4 regions of the Ruegeria sp. CG4 genome follow, and region 1 is predicted to be linked to each of the others. Evidence: riboswitches for the same ligand, from Rfam matches in the RefSeq annotation. Region 1 holds a riboswitch; each other region holds the start of a gene.
What was found. Region 1 has a riboswitch for cobalamin ahead of ACR0J2_RS18125 (CbtB domain-containing protein). Riboswitches for the same ligand answer to the same signal wherever they lie in the genome.

Region 1 (4,504 bases):
ATATGTCCCGGATCTGGACTGTAAATGACGATAGAACGAACCTAGTTACGCGCTACAAGAACCTGTCGCGTCCCAGAATTCACCTTGGGAGGCGCGGTGCGCGCGGACCTGAAAATAGGCGTGTAATGGCGAGCCGATCCCGGAGGCAATGCTGTTTCAGATTATTGAAGAACAAAGATGTTTCGCGTGAGCTGTTCCACTTCATCGCCTACCACCTGCTTCAGCTCAATCTCACATAGAAACTTGGAAATCTCTTCGTCTGATGGTTGCTTCTTCGCTCTGCCAAATCCCCGTCTCGCACTCGGTGTATTTGCATAGTTTTAGAGGGCTAGGGCTAATGTGTGCTTGTTGCTCGAGTATAGACTCTTTTCCAGATTTAGAGTCAAAACAGGTATTGAAACCGAGCTAACAACCGACCAGCAAATATGAAATCTCAGATGGAAGTTCTCGATCAAGGATCAGCCTGACGCATGTGCCTGCCTACCCTCACGCTTTGCAGAACCTGCCGCGACGCGGATTCCACCCTTTATAATCAGCTAGCCGCAACGCTGGAGGCATCGGGGGTGCAAGCCGAGTTGCAGCAAGTAGATTGCATGTCCGGTTGTCGCCGACCACAGACGTTGGCGGTGCGACAAAGCGGCAAGACCGCCTATCTGTTCGGAGAGATTACTGCAGTCGATCTTCCGGACATAATGATTTTCATGCGGATGTATGAGGACAGTACTGACGGCGACTTCGCTGACGCCAGGAAGCTAGGTAAGCTACGTTTCAAGGCGATTGCACGTATACCGGCACAAAAAAGATAGCCCACATGCAACTTGCCGGCCAAAACTCCGGTGTGGAGTTTTCAGCTTACAGTTTGTGTTTTTCGACTTAGCCTTCTGCACTTAGCGGCTAAAATCTAAACCAATCCTGCCATTACTTAAGATTAACCGCTGCAGAATGCTATGATGTCGCTTTCGTACTTGACGGAACGCAGCACTATGGAAGAATAAAGGCTTCTACGGTGTCCAAAGGTGCTTACGCACTGGGACTGAAACGGGAATGAGGACGGTGCATTAAACTACTGCACTGAAGCCTTGACCGCCCCCGCGACTGTGAGCGGCGAGCGGCCTTCCAATACCACTGGCGTAATGGCGCCGGGAAGGGGGAAGTCTGCTGTGACCTGCGAGTCAGGAGACCGGCCGTAGAATGGACACAACTTATGCCGTCGGGTGTGACGGTGAGGAGGATTAAAATGACGACAAAAACGATCAAGGCATCCGCCGCTGGCGCATCCTTTCTGCCTGCAGTATTCGCCGTGGTTCTGGGTCTGGGGATCATTACCGTGACTGGCCATGTTCAGGCTTCTGGCCTGCATGACGCGGCTCATGATGTGCGCCACGCAACTGGCTTCCCCTGCCACTAAGACAATGTTCAGTCGTATTCTGACCAGCGGCTTGTTCGCTGGTGCTGCAGCGGGGCTGATTGCCGCCCTTCTGCAGTTGTATTTCGTGCAGCCCGTGCTACTTCACGCCGAGCTCTATGAAGGCGGCGACCTGGTACATTTTGGCGCTGATCCGGTAACTGCGCATCCCGACCTGCCCGGCATGTTCGCCGAGCCGATGCGCGATGGTCTCAGCATTATCTTCACCACGCTTACGTACACTGGTTATGCGCTAGTCCTGGCGGCTTTGATGTCGGTAGCCGAACGTCAGGGGCATGAAATCAACGGCCGCACCGGCCTGCTTTGGGGTCTTGCGGGCTTTGTCGCCTTCCACTTTGCTCCTGGCTTGTCGCTGGCTCCAGAAGTTCCCGGAGTGGCGGCAGCAGATGTCGGAGAGCGTCAGATCTGGTGGACGGTCACCGTTGCCGCAGCCGGCGTGGCCATGTGGCTGATTGCCTTTGGAGGTAACCTGGTAAGCTACCTGATTGCGGCCGTGCTGCTAATGGTACCGCATATTATCGGGGCCCCTGAGCCCGACAGTTTCTCTGGGCCGGTTCCGACCGAGATCGGGGCGCTTTTTGCTGCCCGGGCCTTCGGCATCGGCATGGCCGCCTGGGCACTCTTGGGCAGTTTCACCGGCTACTTCTGGCAGACAGAAGGCAAGCGCGCAGGCGCTGCAGTCTGATCGCGCTCCTCCATTGCTACCCCGCTGGTTACACCGGCGGGGGCTTTCTTTATTGAGGATGACAAGATGTCCCGTTCTCTCGCTCTCTTTGCCATCGGACTTGTCTTTGGCGGCGGTGCTGGCTTTGTGATTGCCGCCAGCAGCGGTAGCACCTTTGAGAGCCATGATCATACTGACCCGGCCCAACATGGCGGCAACATGGAGATGGCAGCGCACGACCACTCCGCGGCCACTAATCTACCTGCCGACAGCGACGCCCCCAGTGTGGCGATCCAGATGATTAAGGATCCTATGGCGGGCTGGAATCTGCGTGTGACACCGCAGAACTTTCGCTTTGCTCCGGAAAATGCTTCCTCGGCTGACGTTCCAGGCGAAGGTCACGCGCATGTTTATATCAACGGCGAAAAGCTGGGCCGCCTTTATGCCAATTGGTTACACCTTCCGTCGCTCCCCGATGGCAATGTTGAGGTAAAAGTTTCTCTCAATGGCAACAGCCACAGCCCTCTGATGGTTGAGGGTGTGCCCGTAGAGGCCAAAGTGACCGTCCAGCCTGACGGCGATGACTCCTGAGTGACATTCCTGGCTGAGAAGACAACTACGTGGGTTCAGCAGGTCAAAGCGGCAAGTACAGCGTGCGTGCGGGTTTTTGCCGCTCTGTATCCAAGAACAGACAAGCTGTTGCAAAGCACCGCAGAACATGAAGGCTTGCGATAGAGTACTCTTGGTCCGGCAGTTGCGGATGCACTGGAAAACTGAGCATGGGGAAGGCAGATATGACAAAACCCACTTTAGCTCAGGAACGGTTTTCGGAAAAGATACCGGTTTATCTATCGATAGCCGGTTTCATATGCAGTTACTTTGTCTCTACCGCTACATTGCAAGCCTCTGAGCTTCCCTTCATCGATCTTGATAGAAAGATTGAAGCGCCGTCGGGGGCCAAATCACTATGCAATGATTACTCTTGGGCGTGCGCGAAAACTCGTAGTTCTGGACTGTCCGAGGCGCAGGAAAAGCAGATCGTTAAAACGATCAACATGCGCGTCAATCGGAGGATTCGCGCCGTTTCGGATCAAAGCCAATATGGTACAAAGGAGTACTGGACCCTGCCGACACATGGATCAGGAGATTGCGAAGACTTCGCTTTGCAAAAGAAGTTTGAACTTGTGCAGAACGGTTTGGATCCTACGAAGCTACTAATTGCAACTGTCTTGGACACCAATCGCAGTGGCCATGCTGTTCTAGTCTATCGCTCGAGTGAAGGCGATTTGGTTCTGGACAATGTTACCAACAGGATCAAAACGTGGAAGGAAACAAAGTATCTATTCCTTCGAATACAGGACCCGATTCACCCTGACCGTTGGGTGCAGATTGCTAACGGCTAAAAGTAAATGTGGCGCGCCACAATAAGCACTGGCCCTTTAACTTCTGGTTCTTTGCGGCGTTCAGTTGAGGTCTCCGCTTTTTCTTTCGATCAGACTTTCACCGTGTAAGTAACCGGCCTGCGGCGGCAACACTGGAAAGCGCGATTTTGGCGCCGTTCACGATGCCCGGTTCGATATGCACTTTCTTTCTCCCAAAGCCTCACCCGGCGCCTAACGGTAGATCTCCTGACTCGCGACTGAACGCTCACGGAAATGGGTCATTTACGGAATTGGCACCATTGAGCTCACCGCGCCGATTCCCCGTCTTATTCCTTTGGCTTGCATCGCCGGAAATCGAAAACATGTAAGCCCAATTGGCCCGAAGCTGCGTATTTGAGCGTCAGGTGGAACAAGAGAATAAGATGTGTAACTTTGGTCATTCGCGGCACCACGCATGAGCTTACGCAGAGCGGACAAAGCTTACATTGAAGCATTGTCCGCGTAATCGCTCTAGATCTCCTATGCTCTGTCTGGCGGAAATCTGAAGTTCGAGAACATCGGTCTTTGGTGTAGCTGGCTGACAAACATCTTTTTAAATTCGAAGTGGTGTGGCAACGTTTCGCCATCCTGAAGAACTGCATGCTAGTGTACAGACTTCCACCATGAATCTCATAAGGAGAAGACATGCTAACGAAAATTCTAACGTCTGCATTTTTCTTTATTTTGCCCGCACTCAGTTTTGCTCAAACAGCTGAGCGCAGCGTTACCATCGAAGCCGACGCGACAGTTAAGTCAGTTGATCCGGACACTCGGCTCATCGTGCTGCAAAACTCAGAGACAGGTGAAGAAGAGACCATTCTTGCAGGACCGGAAGTCAAAAACTTCGATCAAATTGAAGAGGGTGACACAGTCAAAGCGATGTACACACTGGGGATGGCTGCAAGCATTGCTTTCCCTGGCGAGGTTGACAGTTTGGTTGAATTGGAAGGCCAGGCTGCAGAGGGATCAACACCGGGCATGGCTGCCGGAACA
Region 2 (4,504 bases), on a different contig from region 1:
TTGAACGCGCTGGTCGAGAGCATGTGAACCTCGTCGATGATATAGATCTTGTAGCGTGCGCTGGCGGCACGATAGCGGACGCTGTCTATGATCTCGCGGATGTCGTTCACGCCGGTGCGGCTGGCGGCGTCCATCTCCATCACGTCGACATGGCGGCCTTCCATGATCGCCACGCAATGTTCGCATTGGCCGCAGGGTTCGGTCGTCGGTTTGCCGTCGCCATCGGGGCCGATGCAGTTCATGCCCTTGGCGATGATCCGCGCCGTCGTCGTTTTGCCGGTGCCGCGGATGCCGGTCATGATGAAGGCCTGCGCGATCCGGTCTGCCTCGAACGCGTTTTTCAGGGTGCGCACCATGGCATCCTGACCAACCAGGTCGGCAAAGGTTTCCGGGCGGTATTTGCGGGCAAGAACCTGATAAGCGGGGCTTGGCGTGTCGGTCATTTCTGCTCTGTCGGATTCGTATCAGAAGTGCAGCGTAGAGTGCGCCGCCGCCTGCGTCCACAGCCGGTTCGCGAAATTCATTTGGGAATGCTTCGGGATGCGCGTAAAAATGAAGGCGAAAGCATTTTTGACCGGATTCTTGTGCGTAACGATTAAGGAGGGCGCGTTGCATGTCTCAGATGATTATTCATGCGCTGCAGGTCGGAGGAGGTACTCTGGCCCTGACATCAATGCCGGGGCGTGGGGGTAAATATGTCCAGGACCTGAATGCGATTTCCGACTGGAAGCCCGGTCTTGTCATTTCAATGACGACCGAAGTCGAGATGCTGCAGGACGGCGCGCGTGACTTCGGAACCGACATTCAGGCGCGCGCCTGCCGCTGGGTCCATCTGCCGGTCGAAGATTTCGGTGCACCCCCCGACGCCGTGACCGCGCGCTGGCCCGATGTAAGCGCGGCCGTCCGCCATGCCCTGTCAGGGGGCGGGCGCATTCTGGTGCATTGCCGGGGCGGCTGTGGCCGGTCCGGAATGGTGGTGTTGCGCCTGATGGTCGAATGCGGCGAGCAACCGGGTGCAGCCCTGAAACGGTTGAGGGCGGTGCGGCCCTGTGCGGTTGAAACAGATGCACAACTGGCATGGGCCACGCAATTGATTCCGGCCAGCGCGGACCCGTAGCTTAGGCCGACAAATGTCCGGCCTGGGCCGCCACTTGGCGACCTGCCAGGGCCGAAGCTTCAAGCATGGCGCAGGGCGGGTCCGACAGAATTGCGGACGGCAGCGCACGGAACTCTGCGCAGAACATCATGTCTGCATAATCCTCCAACCTGTCGCCCGGAGTTTCCTCATTCGTTCCGCAAAACACCCGGATTTTGTCTGGCCGCGCGTGGAATCGGGCCATGCACCCTTCGGGGCAATGGGCAAGCTCGCTGCTGCCTTCAATGGCGAATTGCGGGGTTGCGGCCGGGCCGGCGCTTGCCACGGCGCGCGTCAGAGCCCGCGCCATTTGCGCCAGTGCCGGACAGGGTTTGCCGGTGCGCTGGCACACAGTGGCAGAAAATTCGTGTGTCCTTGTCTTCCAGTTCATAATGCGCCCTCCGCGCGCGGCGCGGGGCAAGGATCAGGTGTGACGGGGCTATGCCATCAGGACCTGCCCGGACACCCCGCCCGAGTTTCGGTTTCAGTATCGATGGCAGGTCTCCTGACTTGCGGGTCATCGCTTTGCCGACCTTCCCAGCCTTTCGGCCAGTGGTGTTTCGGCATTGCTCACCGCTTACAGTTGCGGGGGCAGTCTCGGCCTTGGTTCCTTCCGGCAATGCCAGACAGAACCGCACCGTGTTCCCTTTTCATCCCGGCCCCTTAAAGGGCGCGGAAACCATCTCCTCATCGCTAGCGGTTGCCGGGTCCCCGAGTCAAGCGCATTGCGCGGGCCGAGGCATTTGGTCCGATGCGTGGTCGGGAAAGCGGACGTTTGGTCATGTTTGCACCGGGTTGACTTGAGCGGGCGACTGGCCTGACAGATAGGTGAACTGAACTGTTCAGTTGAGAGCGGAGCATGATATGTTGGACATACAGGAACAGGTCTTGACCGAAGACATACGATTTCCCTCCGGGACGGCTATGCTGTCGGGTCGCCTGTACCTGCCTGTTGCAGCGCCTGATATCGTAGTTGTTCTGAACAGCGCGACCGGCGTTCCCCAGGACTATTATCAGCATTTTGCCCGGTGGCTGGCGGAAGAGCAGGGCATTGCCTGTCTGACCTATGATTACCGCGATTTCGGAAAATCGTTATCGGGGCGTCTGAAGGATTCGCGTGTCACCATGTCCGATTGGGCGCTGATCGATATTCCCGCGGCCCGGGCCGAGATGCGACGGCGATTCCCAAGTGCGCGGCAGTGGACCATTGGTCATTCGCTGGGGGGTATGCTTGAGCCATTGCAATCGGATGTGGATCAGATCGACCGGATGATTTGTGTGTGTTCAGGCCTGGTTACGTTGTCGGATCATCCCTGGCCCTACAGGGGGCTGGCCGGAATCTTCTGGTACGGGCATGCGCCTTTTGCAGTTCATATGCTGGGGTATCTGCCCGGCAAGGCCATTGGGTTTGGTTCGGACCTGCCGTCAAAGGTCTACTGGCAATGGCGAAAATGGTGCACCTCGCCGAACAGCTATCTGCCTGAAATTGGCCAAAGCCTGCCCGCAGCGACCTGGCCGCGGGCCGGTGGTCCGGTCGACCTTTTTGCGATTTCGGACGACCAGATGGTGCCTGATAATGCGGTATGGAGGCTGGCCGAGCTATACGGCCCGGACGCCAACCGTCATGTGCTTGAACCAAAGGATTTCGGGCTGAAATCCATTGGCCACATTGGTGTTTTTGCGCGCAAAAACAAAGCGGTCTGGCCGAGGTTGATCGAGTCTACGGAGCAGCAATTCCGTTCCGACCGGAAAGATGTGACGATTGCGGGATGAAGTGAGAGGTTGGACATCGACCCAAGCGGGGCTCGTTGTGGCTGCTTCCTTCCGGACCTGACCAGGTTGGCGAGGCGCTCGCCCGCGCCAACCTCTCAATCGTCGATATAGGGAAGTTGCGCCAGGAAGACAACCCGTCAGAGTGACAGTCTGATCCGCAGAAAGCCTTCCGGGTCATGCCCCAGCACATGCGGATCGTATGCGTCCAGTTCGGAAAGATGCGCCCGTGCTCCCGGCCCGGTTTTCAGAATCGAAGCGTGGCCGGGAAGCCGGACAAGGCTGAAGGGGAAGGGCGCAGATTCAAGCGGGTCGCCCGGTAATCCCCCCGAAAGATAGTCGCGCAGGACGTCCCTGATGGGTAAGGTCGGCATATTGATCTGCCGGGCCTGATGCGCAACAGGGAAGTGTCCGCCGCCGCTGGCCCGGTAACTGTTCAGGGCCACAACGAATTTCTGGGTGGGTTCAATAGGGATTCCATCACAGCAAATCTCGCGAACACGGTTTGCGGCGGGATCGACCAGCATTCCGTAAGAATCAAAACGCGCCGGCTGGGAAAGATCGATCCGATAGGTCAGGCCGAACAGCACATCGAAGTTATGCCCGGCCCGTGTTTCATCGGTCAGAGTGCGGACAGCTCCTTCATCCACCTGATTGAAAATGCCCGCCGACATTTCAAGCCAGTCACGGACCATATCGCCGGTGACAAGCACGGCGCGCAGTTCATTCGGGAAAGAATGAAGATCCGAAACATTGCGTAACCGAACCTTTCCGGGCGGTACATCCGTGTAGGAACGCGGTCCCGCGCGGCCTCCGAACTTGCAGGGCGAAACAGCGGACAACAGTGGAAGCCCCCGTAGGTCTTCGTCCAGATGGAGGTTCAATGCCGCTGCCTGGGCGCTGGCGACCAGCGCGAGGCCCCGATCTGGTGCGCAAAAGCTGAAATAGCTGTGCAGGCTTTGACCGGTGTGGCCCACGGGTCTTGAGGCCAGCGCACGGGTTTCTTCGTGGCCGTAACTGAACAGATGCCGCATTCCGGGGTCTTCGGATACCGCTCCGTTCCCGTGCCGGGAGAGAACAGGCGGCAGCTTAACCTGCTGCCCGACAACCTTCCATCGCCCGGCAGATGTTTTCTGCACATGCAGGTCAATGATGCCAAGATGCGTCCCTGCGACGCCAGGCATGACAACCGGTTTGCTATGTACATGCCCCCGGGTTGCGTCCGTATGATCCAGCCCTTCGTGATCCTTGCCGGGAAGTGTGAGATGCGTATGGCCTGCAACAATGGCGTCGATCCCGTCGATCGCGGCCAGCGGTATGACGGCGTTCTCCAATCCGCGCGCGGGTTCCGAAGGTCCAAGGCCCGAATGCGCCAGCGCGACAATCACATCGCTGCCGTCCGTGCGCAGGGCCTCGACCGTCTTTTGCGCGGCCTCCAGAATATCTTCGAACACCACCACATCCTGAACCCGGTGCGCATTCCATTGCGCCGTTTGCGGCGGCAGGATCGACAAAAGACCCAGACGAAACGGGGTTTCGACGCCGTCAACCAGAAGAGAGCGTTCTAGTATTGCGCGGTCATTCCATTTGGCCCCGGCG
Region 3 (4,504 bases), on a different contig from region 1:
TGACGGCCGATTTCCAGCCGGCAGGCATCCATGGTTGCCAGTTTGCGGGGCAGACCTTGCAGCAATTCGACATTGTTGAACCCCGCCAGCCCGATTTGACCAGGGATGTCTATCCCCTGATCCAGCAGGTACAACAGTCCGCCAGCGCCGATCATATCATTGGAATAATACAGAAAATCCAGTTCCGGCGACCGTTCCAGCATCGCCTGCGTCATCTCGCGCCCCTTGGCCAGTGCTGAGCCGCCGGAATAGAACTCGCGATCCTCGATCTCGATCCCGTGTTTGCCCAGAACTTCGGTAAAGCCTTCGAAACGTTTGCGCGCGCGGTGGTCCAAAGGCATCTTGGTCCCCATGAAGCCGATATGCTGGTATCCGGCCTTCAGAATGGCCTGCGCCATTTCGCGGCCGGCACGGCGGTGCGAAATGCCGACCATCGCATCCACGGGTTTGCCGTCGGTATCCATGATTTCGACCACCGGAATGCCCGCGGAATCCAGCATCGCCCGGGCCGCTTCCGTGTGTTCCAGACCCGCGATGATCACGCCCGAAGGCCGCCACGAGAGCATCTCGTAAAGGACTTTTTCCTCTTTTTCCGGCAAATAATCGGTTACGCCGACCACTGGCTGCAATTCGGTGTCTTCCAGCACCTGATTGATGCCGGTCAGGACCTCGGGGAAGACCATGTTGGACAGTGACGGGATGATGACAGCGACCAGATTAACCCGGCTGGATGCCAGCGCACCCGCAATTTTGTTGGGCACGTATCCCAGCTCTTTCGCGGCGGCCAGAACCCGTGTTCGGGTCGCATCCGATACATCACCCCGATTGCGCAGGACCCTGCTGACCGTCATTTCGGATACCCCCGACGCTTCCGAGACATCGCGAAGGGTAAGCGGGCGTTTTGTTTCTGTGGTCACGAGGCACCTGCACTGTTGTTTTGTCCGATGGTAGCGTGAACACGGCGGCAAATACAACAACTCTGCTTCTGCATCGAGCGCTGGGCCGGTCGGACCTTTTGTGCATCGGAGCGACCCTACATATTTGCGGCGAGTTCAATTTTACACGCGAGTCAACGCCCGCAGTTTCAGGCCTAAAAATCTCAAGTCCGCGAACTGAACCGACGACTATTGAACGCGGAAAGATATCTAGGAAAATACACACACTCGCGGTGGCGCATACCAAACCGCGTAGCAAGCGCGAACATGCAATTTCTGATTTCGCAAATGGCCCATGCAACGCCGCAATCAATTGTTGACCGTGTCTTACATATTCTGGCATGAACGCGCCATGTTCGGTTCCGGGGACATCCTCGGAAGCAATAGGGAATGCAGTGCGGCACATTTCGCCAACTCTGCAACTGCCCCCGCAACTGTAGGCGGCGAGCGCGGCTGATAATGCCACTGGGATATCCCGGGAAGGTTAGTTTAGCGCTTTGACCCGCAAGTCAGGAGACCTGCCGAACATGCGCCCTTGGAAGGGGCGTTCATCATCGGCGACGGGGTGTGCGCCGGATCTGTTTGCCCGACAAGGCAGATGGCTTCGCGTTCCCCATCGTCAAAGCAGAATTGTGCCGGGGAAGGCGCGACGTGAGAAGGACTCGATTTGTGAAAAAACTGCTGGTGGCTGCAACGGCTGCTTTGGCGATGCCTGCATTGGCGCAGGCCCATTTCCTGCTGGAATATACCGACGACACGATGATCGAACGCCCCGGTGACGTTCCGGTCAAACTGGTTTTCTGGCACCCGTTTGAAGCTGGTCACGTGATGACCCTGGAAAGACCGGAAGAATTCTTTGTAATCCACAACGGTGAAAAAACCGATCTGATGGATACGCTGGAAGAAACCACTTTTGAAGGACCGGACAACATCGCCAAAGCGTTCCTGGGTTCAGTGCCGGTGAAACGCTCGGGTGACTATGTGGTGGTTACAGTTCCTGCGCCTTACTACGAAGAATCAGAGGATATCTATATCCAGCAGATCACCAAGGCTTACCTCAACCGAAACGAACTGCCGACCGACTGGGATCAGCCGCAGGGGCTGGCCACCGAGATTCTGCCGCTGAACAAGCCTTACAACATCATCGCCGGGTCAACCTTTACCGGTCGCGTGTTGAGCGAGGGACAGCCCGTCGCCGGCGCAGAAATCGAAATCGAGTACATCGCCGCAGCACCGGACATGACCGGCACCGGCGCGAAGGACGCCACCGTGTCCCCATTGCCGGGCGGCGCGTTGGTCGCGATTTCGGATGACAACGGATATTTCACTTTTGGTGTGCCAAAAGCCGGGTACTGGGGCTTCGCCGCTTTGGGCGTGGGTCCGGAAACCAAGCATGAAGGCAAAGAGCTGAGCCAGGATGCGGTCATCTGGATCCGCGCCTGGGATCTGGAGTAAGCCTGAATGCACATCGTCGACGGAGCCCTTTCAAACCCTGTCGTGATCGGCGGTGCGGTCGCCGCGGCTGGCGGGATCGCATTGGGCCTGAAATCGCTGGATCTGGATCGCATTCCCACGGCGGGCGTGTTGTCGGCCAGCTTTTTTGTCGCCTCGCTGATCCATGTGCCGATTGGCCCGTCGTCTGTGCATTTGATTCTGAACGGTCTGGCCGGGCTTCTGCTCGGCTGGGCCGCCTTTCCGGCCCTTTTTGTCGGCTTGCTGCTGCAAGCCGTGTTCTTCGGTTTTGGCGGATTGACCGTGCTGGGGATCAACACGGTGAATATCGCCCTTCCGGCGGTGTTGACCTGGATGATCTTTGGTCGTCTGATCGCACGTGGCTCACCTGTTCAGGGGGCGATCTGGGGCGGCATCGGCGGCGCGTTTTCGATCGCCGCCACGACGGCTTTTGTCGCGGTCTCGCTGGCGCTGTCCGGCGATGAGTTCCTGCCCGCTGCCAAGCTTGTCTTTTTCGCCCACATTCCCGTCATGGCTATCGAGGCCGTGCTGACAGGTTTTGCCGTTCTTCTGGCCCGCAAGGTCAAACCGGAACTTTTTGTAAAGGTTGCGTCCACATGAAACAGTTGATCCTTGTTTGTACGCTTGCTCTCGCCCCGCTCCCGGCTCTTGCGCATAAGGTTATTGCAGGCGTTTTTCCGGCAGGCGACGCAATCGAAGGCGAGCTGGGGTTTTCCAATGGCGATATGGCCGCAGACCAGGAGGTCATCGTCTATGGCCCCGACGGCTCTGAACTGGGACGCACAGTAACCGATACGGACGGTTTCTTTCTCTACAGCCCGACCAGAGCGGTGACTCATACATTCAAGGCAGATCTGGGTGCAGGGCACGTCGCCGAAGTTGCCATGCCGGCCGACGAAGTGGCCGAAATCATGGGGGTCGAAGCCGAGCTTTCTGAAACAGCCACGCCGGTCGCATCTGCGGATGGCGCGGCAGCGGTGACTGTGGCCTCGCTCTCGGATGAGGAACGCGCCGCCATCGCCAAAGCGGTGCGCGACGAAACCCGCCCACTGCGGCGCGAGATCGCCGCCTACCGCGAGCACAATGATCTGCAGAACATCTTGGGTGGTATTGGCTATATCATTGGTCTGTTCGGCATCGGCTTTTACCTGGCCGCGCGAAAAAAGATGGCCACCTGATGGCACATGCGCTGGAACCACAGGCCAAAACACTGGCCGAGGCAGGCAAAGCCGCCCATTTCGGGATGATCGGAGACTACGATCCCCGTATGCGCATCGTTTTGGCCTGCATCTTTGCCATCGTCACGGTTGCCCTCAACAGCATTCCGGCGCTGATCGGCGCTTTGTTCGTCTCGCTTGGGTTACTGGTGATGTCACGCTTGCCAGTCGGCCGGACCCTCAAGCGTATGGCCATGATGGACAGCTTCATCATCTTCATGCTGGTGTTGCTGCCATTCTCAATGCCCGGTGACGCGATGTTCACGGTTTTTGGCTTTCCGGCCAGTTGGCAGGGCCTTTGGAAAGCTGTCGAGATTGCACTGACGGCCAACGCGGTCATCCTTGCGCTGATGGTTCTGGTCGGAACGATGGAACCTGTGACGCTTGGACACGCTTTGCACAAGCTGCGCTGCCCCGAGGCGCTTGTGCACCTTTTGATGTTCACCATCCGCTACATCGAGGTGTTGCGGGAAGAATACCTGCGCCTGCGCGGCGCGATGAAGATCCGCGGATTTCGCCCCGGCACAAACTGGCACACCTACCGAAGCTTCGGGTATCTGGTCGGCATGATGCTGGTGCGCGCGATCGAACGGTCAGAGCGGATTCTGGCGGCGATGAAATGCCGGGGGTTTTCCGGGCGTCTTTTGTTGCTGCAGGACTTTAACATGACCCGACGCGATCACATGTTCGCCGCGATGCTGTGCACCGTTTGCCTTGGCCTGTTGTTCCTGGATTATCTATGACAATCCTCAAGCTTGAAGACATTTGTTTTGCGTACCCTGGCCAGCCACCAGTGCTGGACGGCGCTTCGCTGCAGCTTGAACCGGGGCAGCGCCTCTCGATTGCGGGCCCGAATGGCGCGGGAAAGTCTACCCTGTT
Region 4 (4,504 bases), on a different contig from region 1:
TGGAAAGGGTCCGGTCAGCGGGCTCTGGTCCTGAACAGGAGCAGGAACACGAACGCCGATCCGATTGAGGTTGTCACGATCCCGACAGGCAATTCCTGCGGGGCCAGCAACAAACGGCTGATAATATCCGAGCCCGTCAGCAAAGCCGCGCCGACGAGAGCTGCGGTCGGCAGCAGATGGCCATGCAGCGGCCCCGCGATTCCGCGGGCGATGTGAGGGACCATCAGACCGACGAAACCGATGACACCAGCGACCGAGACGAACACCGCCGTTGCCAGCGCCGCAACAAAGAACATGCTGAACCGCAGTCCGCGCACGGGTACGCCGAGGGTTGAGGCAGTAAGATCGCCGGTCAGCAGCGCGTCGAGCCAGCGGCTGCGGTAGAGAGAAAAGCTCAGGATCAAAAGCAGGCCTGCGCAGACCAGCGGAAACGTCTCCCAGCGGGCCAGGCCCAGACCGCCCAGCATCCAGAAAATCACGGAATGCGCGGCGCGGCTGTCGCCTGCAAAAATCAGGTAATTGGTGATGGCCGAGAACAGGAACGAAACCGCAAGCCCGGCCAGGATCAGTTTTTCGGGCGCGCTTGTGCGTAAACCGTGAACCAGCGCCAGCACGATGCCCGACGCCACAAGCCCGCCGCAGAACGCGGCCAACGGCAGGGTCCAAAAGCCCAGCACGTCGCCGGTCACGGTGATCACAAACACGGCGCCGGCCGCCGCACCCGAGGACAGGCCGAACAGGAACGGATCAGCAAGATCGTTGCGCGTTGTGGTTTGCAGGACCACGCCGACGATGCCCAACCCGGCGCCGATTACGGCCGCGAACAGGGCGCGCGGCAGGCGCAAATCAAACACGATCCGGTGCAAAGGCGACATGTCCCCGTCACTCAGACCGGTTCCCAGCAAGACAGCGGTGAACGTGTCGGAAACCGGAATGGATGTGGTGCCGTAGATGGTTGAGATCAGCAAAAGGGCGGCCAGAACGACCGCCCCCAGCAGAAGTGTCAGGCCAAGTCGGCCCATATCAGTTGAGATCCGGATGCATGGCCTGCGCCATTTTCAGGATCGCCTCGATATTTGCCGGTCCGGGGGTCAGTTCCTCGTACCGCAGGCCAATCCAGGCCTCGTTCTTGACGGCATCGGTCTGGGACATCACCGGATGCTCCTGCAGAAATTTGAAGGTATCCTCGGCGCCGTTGCCGGTCTGGTAATCCAGCAGCACCAGAAATTCGGGGTTGGCGGCCGCCACCGTTTCCCACGAGGTGCGGCCCCAGCTTGTATCCATGTCATGGGTCACGTTTTCACCGCCCGCTGCGGAAATCATCGCATCGGGAATGGCAAACTTGCCCGCGGTGAAGGGCGCATCAGCGGGACCATCTAGAAGGAAAACGCGCGGTTTGGGCAGATCGGCGGTCCGGGTTTCGATCTCGGTCAGTTCTTCTTTCCAACCATCAACCAGTTCCTTCGCCTTGTCTTCGACCTGCATGACCTGGCCCAGGCGCAGAACGTCATCAAACAGCAGGTTCATGCTGGCTTCGGGGCGGTCCTTGTCCAGATGCACGCAGCTTTCGGACAGGATCAAGGTCTTGATGCCAAAGGGTTCCAGCGTGTCAGGAGTCACGTCTCCGCCCGGCTTCATCCCGTAATACCAGCCCGCGAAGAACATATCGGGTTCGACGGCCACAAGGTTCTCGACCGTTGGGTATTTGGGCGCAAGCTCGGGAATGTCGCCGCGCAGCGTATCGAATTCCGGGCTGGTCTTGTACCATCCGGTGATGCCGGTCAGCCCGACGATCTTGTCCTGCAGACCCAGCGCAAAGGCCATATCGGTCATGTTCATATCGTGCACGACAATCCGCTCGGGTGCAGTTTCAAAAACCAGCGGCTTGCCGCAATTGTCGACGGCAATTTCTTGTGCCGACGCACCGCCTGCCAGGGCTGTGGCCAGGACCACCGACCAGATCTGTTTCATTCAAAGATGCTCCTAGGGTTAGTTTGAGACCGAGGTTTTTCGGATATCCAGCGCCGGAATCACGCGGCCCTCATGGTGAAAGTACAGGTAGTCGACGCCAAAGGTTTCCCGGACCTGGTCCGAGGTCAGCACATCGGCCACGGGACCAAAGCCCGTGAGCCGCGCGGATTTCATCATGGCCACATGGGTGGCAAACTCAGGGATCATGACGAGGTCGTGGACGATCATGACCACCGTGATGCCCAACTCGGCAACCAGCGACAGCATCCGCCCCTTGGCGTCGGGATCCAGATGGTTTGTCGGTTCGTCCAGAAACAAAAGCGAAGGGTTCTGTGCCAGAGCGCGCGCGATATGCGCGCGTTGACGTTCGCCCCCGGAAAGTACGCCCATTCGTTTTTCCGCCAGATCACTCAGACCTGTCAGGTTCAAAACCCTGTCCAGTTCGGCGGCGTGGCCCTCTTTCGACCGGTCAGCCCGGATCGGGATTTGCCCCAAGGCCACATATTCCCGCAAAGACAATCTGCTATCCGGCAGCTCGTGCTGGCTGACAACAGCGATCATTCGGGCGCGCTGGTTGGCGGGCATGTGTTTCAGGGTGCGCCCATTGATCAAAACGTCGCCCAGCGCCAGTTCGGCTGTGCCGCACAACAGGTTCAGAAGCGTCGTCTTCCCGGCCCCGTTCGGCCCGGCAATTGCAAGGATTGCGCCTTCTTCCAGTTCAAAAGACGCCGCTTGCAGCAGAACATCACCATTCAGCGCATAGTATTCGACGTCACGCACGGCAAGAAATGCAGAGGTCGTCATGAAGGCTCCTCCAAAATCATTCGGGGCAAACGGGAAAGGGTTTTGTCAAAAAGCGCGCTCGGCCTGTCGGACGCGCAGGTCCATCCATCGGCACTGTTCTGATATTGCAATGCGAATTCGGCCAAGGCCGCGATGTCATGCGGGGTCCGGATGTCGCCGAACAGGTATTGGGCTTTGCCGGTGGCCTGAAACCCAACAGTTGTCGGCTGCGCACACCCGGCCATGCAATCGACCGTGCGAATGGCAAACCCGGACGGCAGCGCATCTGACAACGAAGAGCGTATTTTGTCCGCAGACAAATCACCGTTGCATGCCGAACAGATCAGGAGAATATGATCAGTGGCGTCTGACATGGTCCGCTCCACTTGTTGCCAAGCGCGGACAGAAGGTGCTGATCATGTAAACACGTGACTGACGTGCCATCTAAGCCTCCTTCCAGGGCGCCCCGCCCCGGGTTGGTTGAACACTGATGGCAGGTCTCCTGACTCGCGGGTCCTTGCTTGGCCTTCCTTCCCGGCCCATTCGGCCAGTGGGTGTTTGGCGTCGCTCACCGCTTACAGTTGCGGGGGCAGTTACGGACTTGGCCTTCAGGGCCGCACCGTATTCCCTTTTCATCCCTCGGGTCTTCCTTCGGGAACCATCTTCTAGCTAAGTGCCTCAGACCCGGGCATGCGTCAATACAGAATTATTGGCAGGACAATCGGATGGGCTGGGCAGGGCGGTGCTCGAGTTTCACCGCCCGAGGTCCTCGGATTCAGCGTAGGGGTTCAGTTTTCCAGCAATTTTAAGACTTGCTCGCGCTCGGACAGGACCAGCAACAGGGCAAGATCGCCCGGTTCGATCTGATCCAGTATTGTCCTGCTCGCCTCGGTCGGGGAAGGCGCGCTCAGGATCTGCTCATCCCTAAGACCCTTGTCCATTGCCGCCTGCTTAATCAGCTTTGGAATCTCACCAAGGTTGCGTCCCCGCAGATAGCCCTCAAGCTCGGCAGCGACGACCACATCCGGCTGGAACCGCAAGGCCGTTTGCGTGACATCGATGATGTCCTGATTTGACCGGTCCCCGGCATGGCTTAGCAGTATGAAGCGGCGCTTTGCCGGAAGTCCGGACAAAGCCTCGCACACTGCTGCGACCGAATGTGGGTTATGCGCAAAATCGACAAAGACGCGGGCGCCGTTATGTGAAAACTCGTTGCACCGGCCCGGATTGTCCTTGGCGTCTGGCTTGAAACCGGACAATCCAGCGCGAATGGCCTGCATCGGGATATCCAGTGCGCGGGCCAGACACAGCGCAGTCATTGCATTGAGAATATTGTACCTGGCGGCCCCGCCCATAGCGAGCGGTACATCGTGAACCGAAATCACCGGTTGTTCCGAGAAGCCATCGAAGAACACGATCATCTCGTCCCGCAGGAAGGCACAACAATGTCCTTGCTCGCGGGATTGTTGGATCAGTGCGTTTTTCTGGTCCAGCGAGAACCACCAGATCCTGCAGGACGTGTTCAGCGCCTCATCCCGGACAAAGGGGTCATCCGCGTTCAGGGCCAGAACGCCATCTTTCTTAAGGGTGCGATGCACGGCGAACTTGGCCTGCGCCAACTCCGGAACCGTGTTGACGCCGTACTGACCCAGATGATCATTGGCGACATTTGTGACAGCCGCAGCCGAGGCGGCATGGGTTGGAAGACCCCGGCGCAGGATTCCACCACGGGCAACCTCCAGACAGGCGA

Region 2: it holds a riboswitch for cobalamin, as region 1 does, so the genes downstream of both, ACR0J2_RS14740 (hypothetical protein) here and ACR0J2_RS18125 (CbtB domain-containing protein) in region 1, are expected to answer to the same signal.
Region 3: it holds a riboswitch for cobalamin, as region 1 does, so the genes downstream of both, ACR0J2_RS17435 (DUF4198 domain-containing protein) here and ACR0J2_RS18125 (CbtB domain-containing protein) in region 1, are expected to answer to the same signal.
Region 4: it holds a riboswitch for cobalamin, as region 1 does, so the genes downstream of both, ACR0J2_RS09115 (DUF1636 family protein) here and ACR0J2_RS18125 (CbtB domain-containing protein) in region 1, are expected to answer to the same signal.

What each region holds. Positions count from the first base shown of each region.
Region 1 covers NZ_JBQFRB010000008.1:7,268-11,771, reverse strand. Annotated here, with positions in the region: gene ACR0J2_RS18130 (DUF1636 family protein) at 471-806, shown strand; cobalamin riboswitch at 988-1,203, shown strand; gene ACR0J2_RS18125 (CbtB domain-containing protein) at 1,238-1,408, shown strand; gene ACR0J2_RS18120 (CbtA family protein) at 1,413-2,111, shown strand; gene ACR0J2_RS18115 (hypothetical protein) at 2,178-2,681, shown strand; gene ACR0J2_RS18110 (transglutaminase-like cysteine peptidase) at 2,885-3,493, shown strand; gene ACR0J2_RS18105 (hypothetical protein) at 4,157-4,504, shown strand, end outside.
Region 2 covers NZ_JBQFRB010000005.1:171,615-176,118, forward strand. Annotated here, with positions in the region: gene ACR0J2_RS14730 (DNA polymerase III subunit gamma/tau) at 1-443, opposite strand, end outside; gene ACR0J2_RS14735 (phosphatase domain-containing protein) at 614-1,117, shown strand; gene ACR0J2_RS14740 (hypothetical protein) at 1,119-1,526, opposite strand; cobalamin riboswitch at 1,614-1,834, opposite strand; gene ACR0J2_RS14745 (alpha/beta hydrolase family protein) at 2,000-2,908, shown strand; RNA gene ffs (signal recognition particle sRNA small type) at 2,908-3,006, opposite strand; gene ACR0J2_RS14755 (bifunctional 2',3'-cyclic-nucleotide 2'-phosphodiesterase/3'-nucleotidase) at 3,046-4,504, opposite strand, start outside.
Region 3 covers NZ_JBQFRB010000007.1:132,530-137,033, reverse strand. Annotated here, with positions in the region: gene ACR0J2_RS17440 (LacI family DNA-binding transcriptional regulator) at 1-917, opposite strand, end outside; cobalamin riboswitch at 1,276-1,475, shown strand; gene ACR0J2_RS17435 (DUF4198 domain-containing protein) at 1,605-2,390, shown strand; gene cbiM (cobalt transporter CbiM) at 2,397-3,008, shown strand; gene ACR0J2_RS17425 (cobalt ABC transporter permease) at 3,005-3,586, shown strand; gene cbiQ (cobalt ECF transporter T component CbiQ) at 3,586-4,368, shown strand; gene ACR0J2_RS17415 (energy-coupling factor ABC transporter ATP-binding protein) at 4,365-4,504, shown strand, end outside.
Region 4 covers NZ_JBQFRB010000002.1:542,615-547,118, reverse strand. Annotated here, with positions in the region: gene ACR0J2_RS09130 (iron ABC transporter permease) at 15-1,022, opposite strand; gene ACR0J2_RS09125 (ABC transporter substrate-binding protein) at 1,024-1,971, opposite strand; gene ACR0J2_RS09120 (ABC transporter ATP-binding protein) at 1,990-2,775, opposite strand; gene ACR0J2_RS09115 (DUF1636 family protein) at 2,772-3,128, opposite strand; cobalamin riboswitch at 3,230-3,432, opposite strand; gene ACR0J2_RS09110 (Mur ligase family protein) at 3,543-4,504, opposite strand, start outside.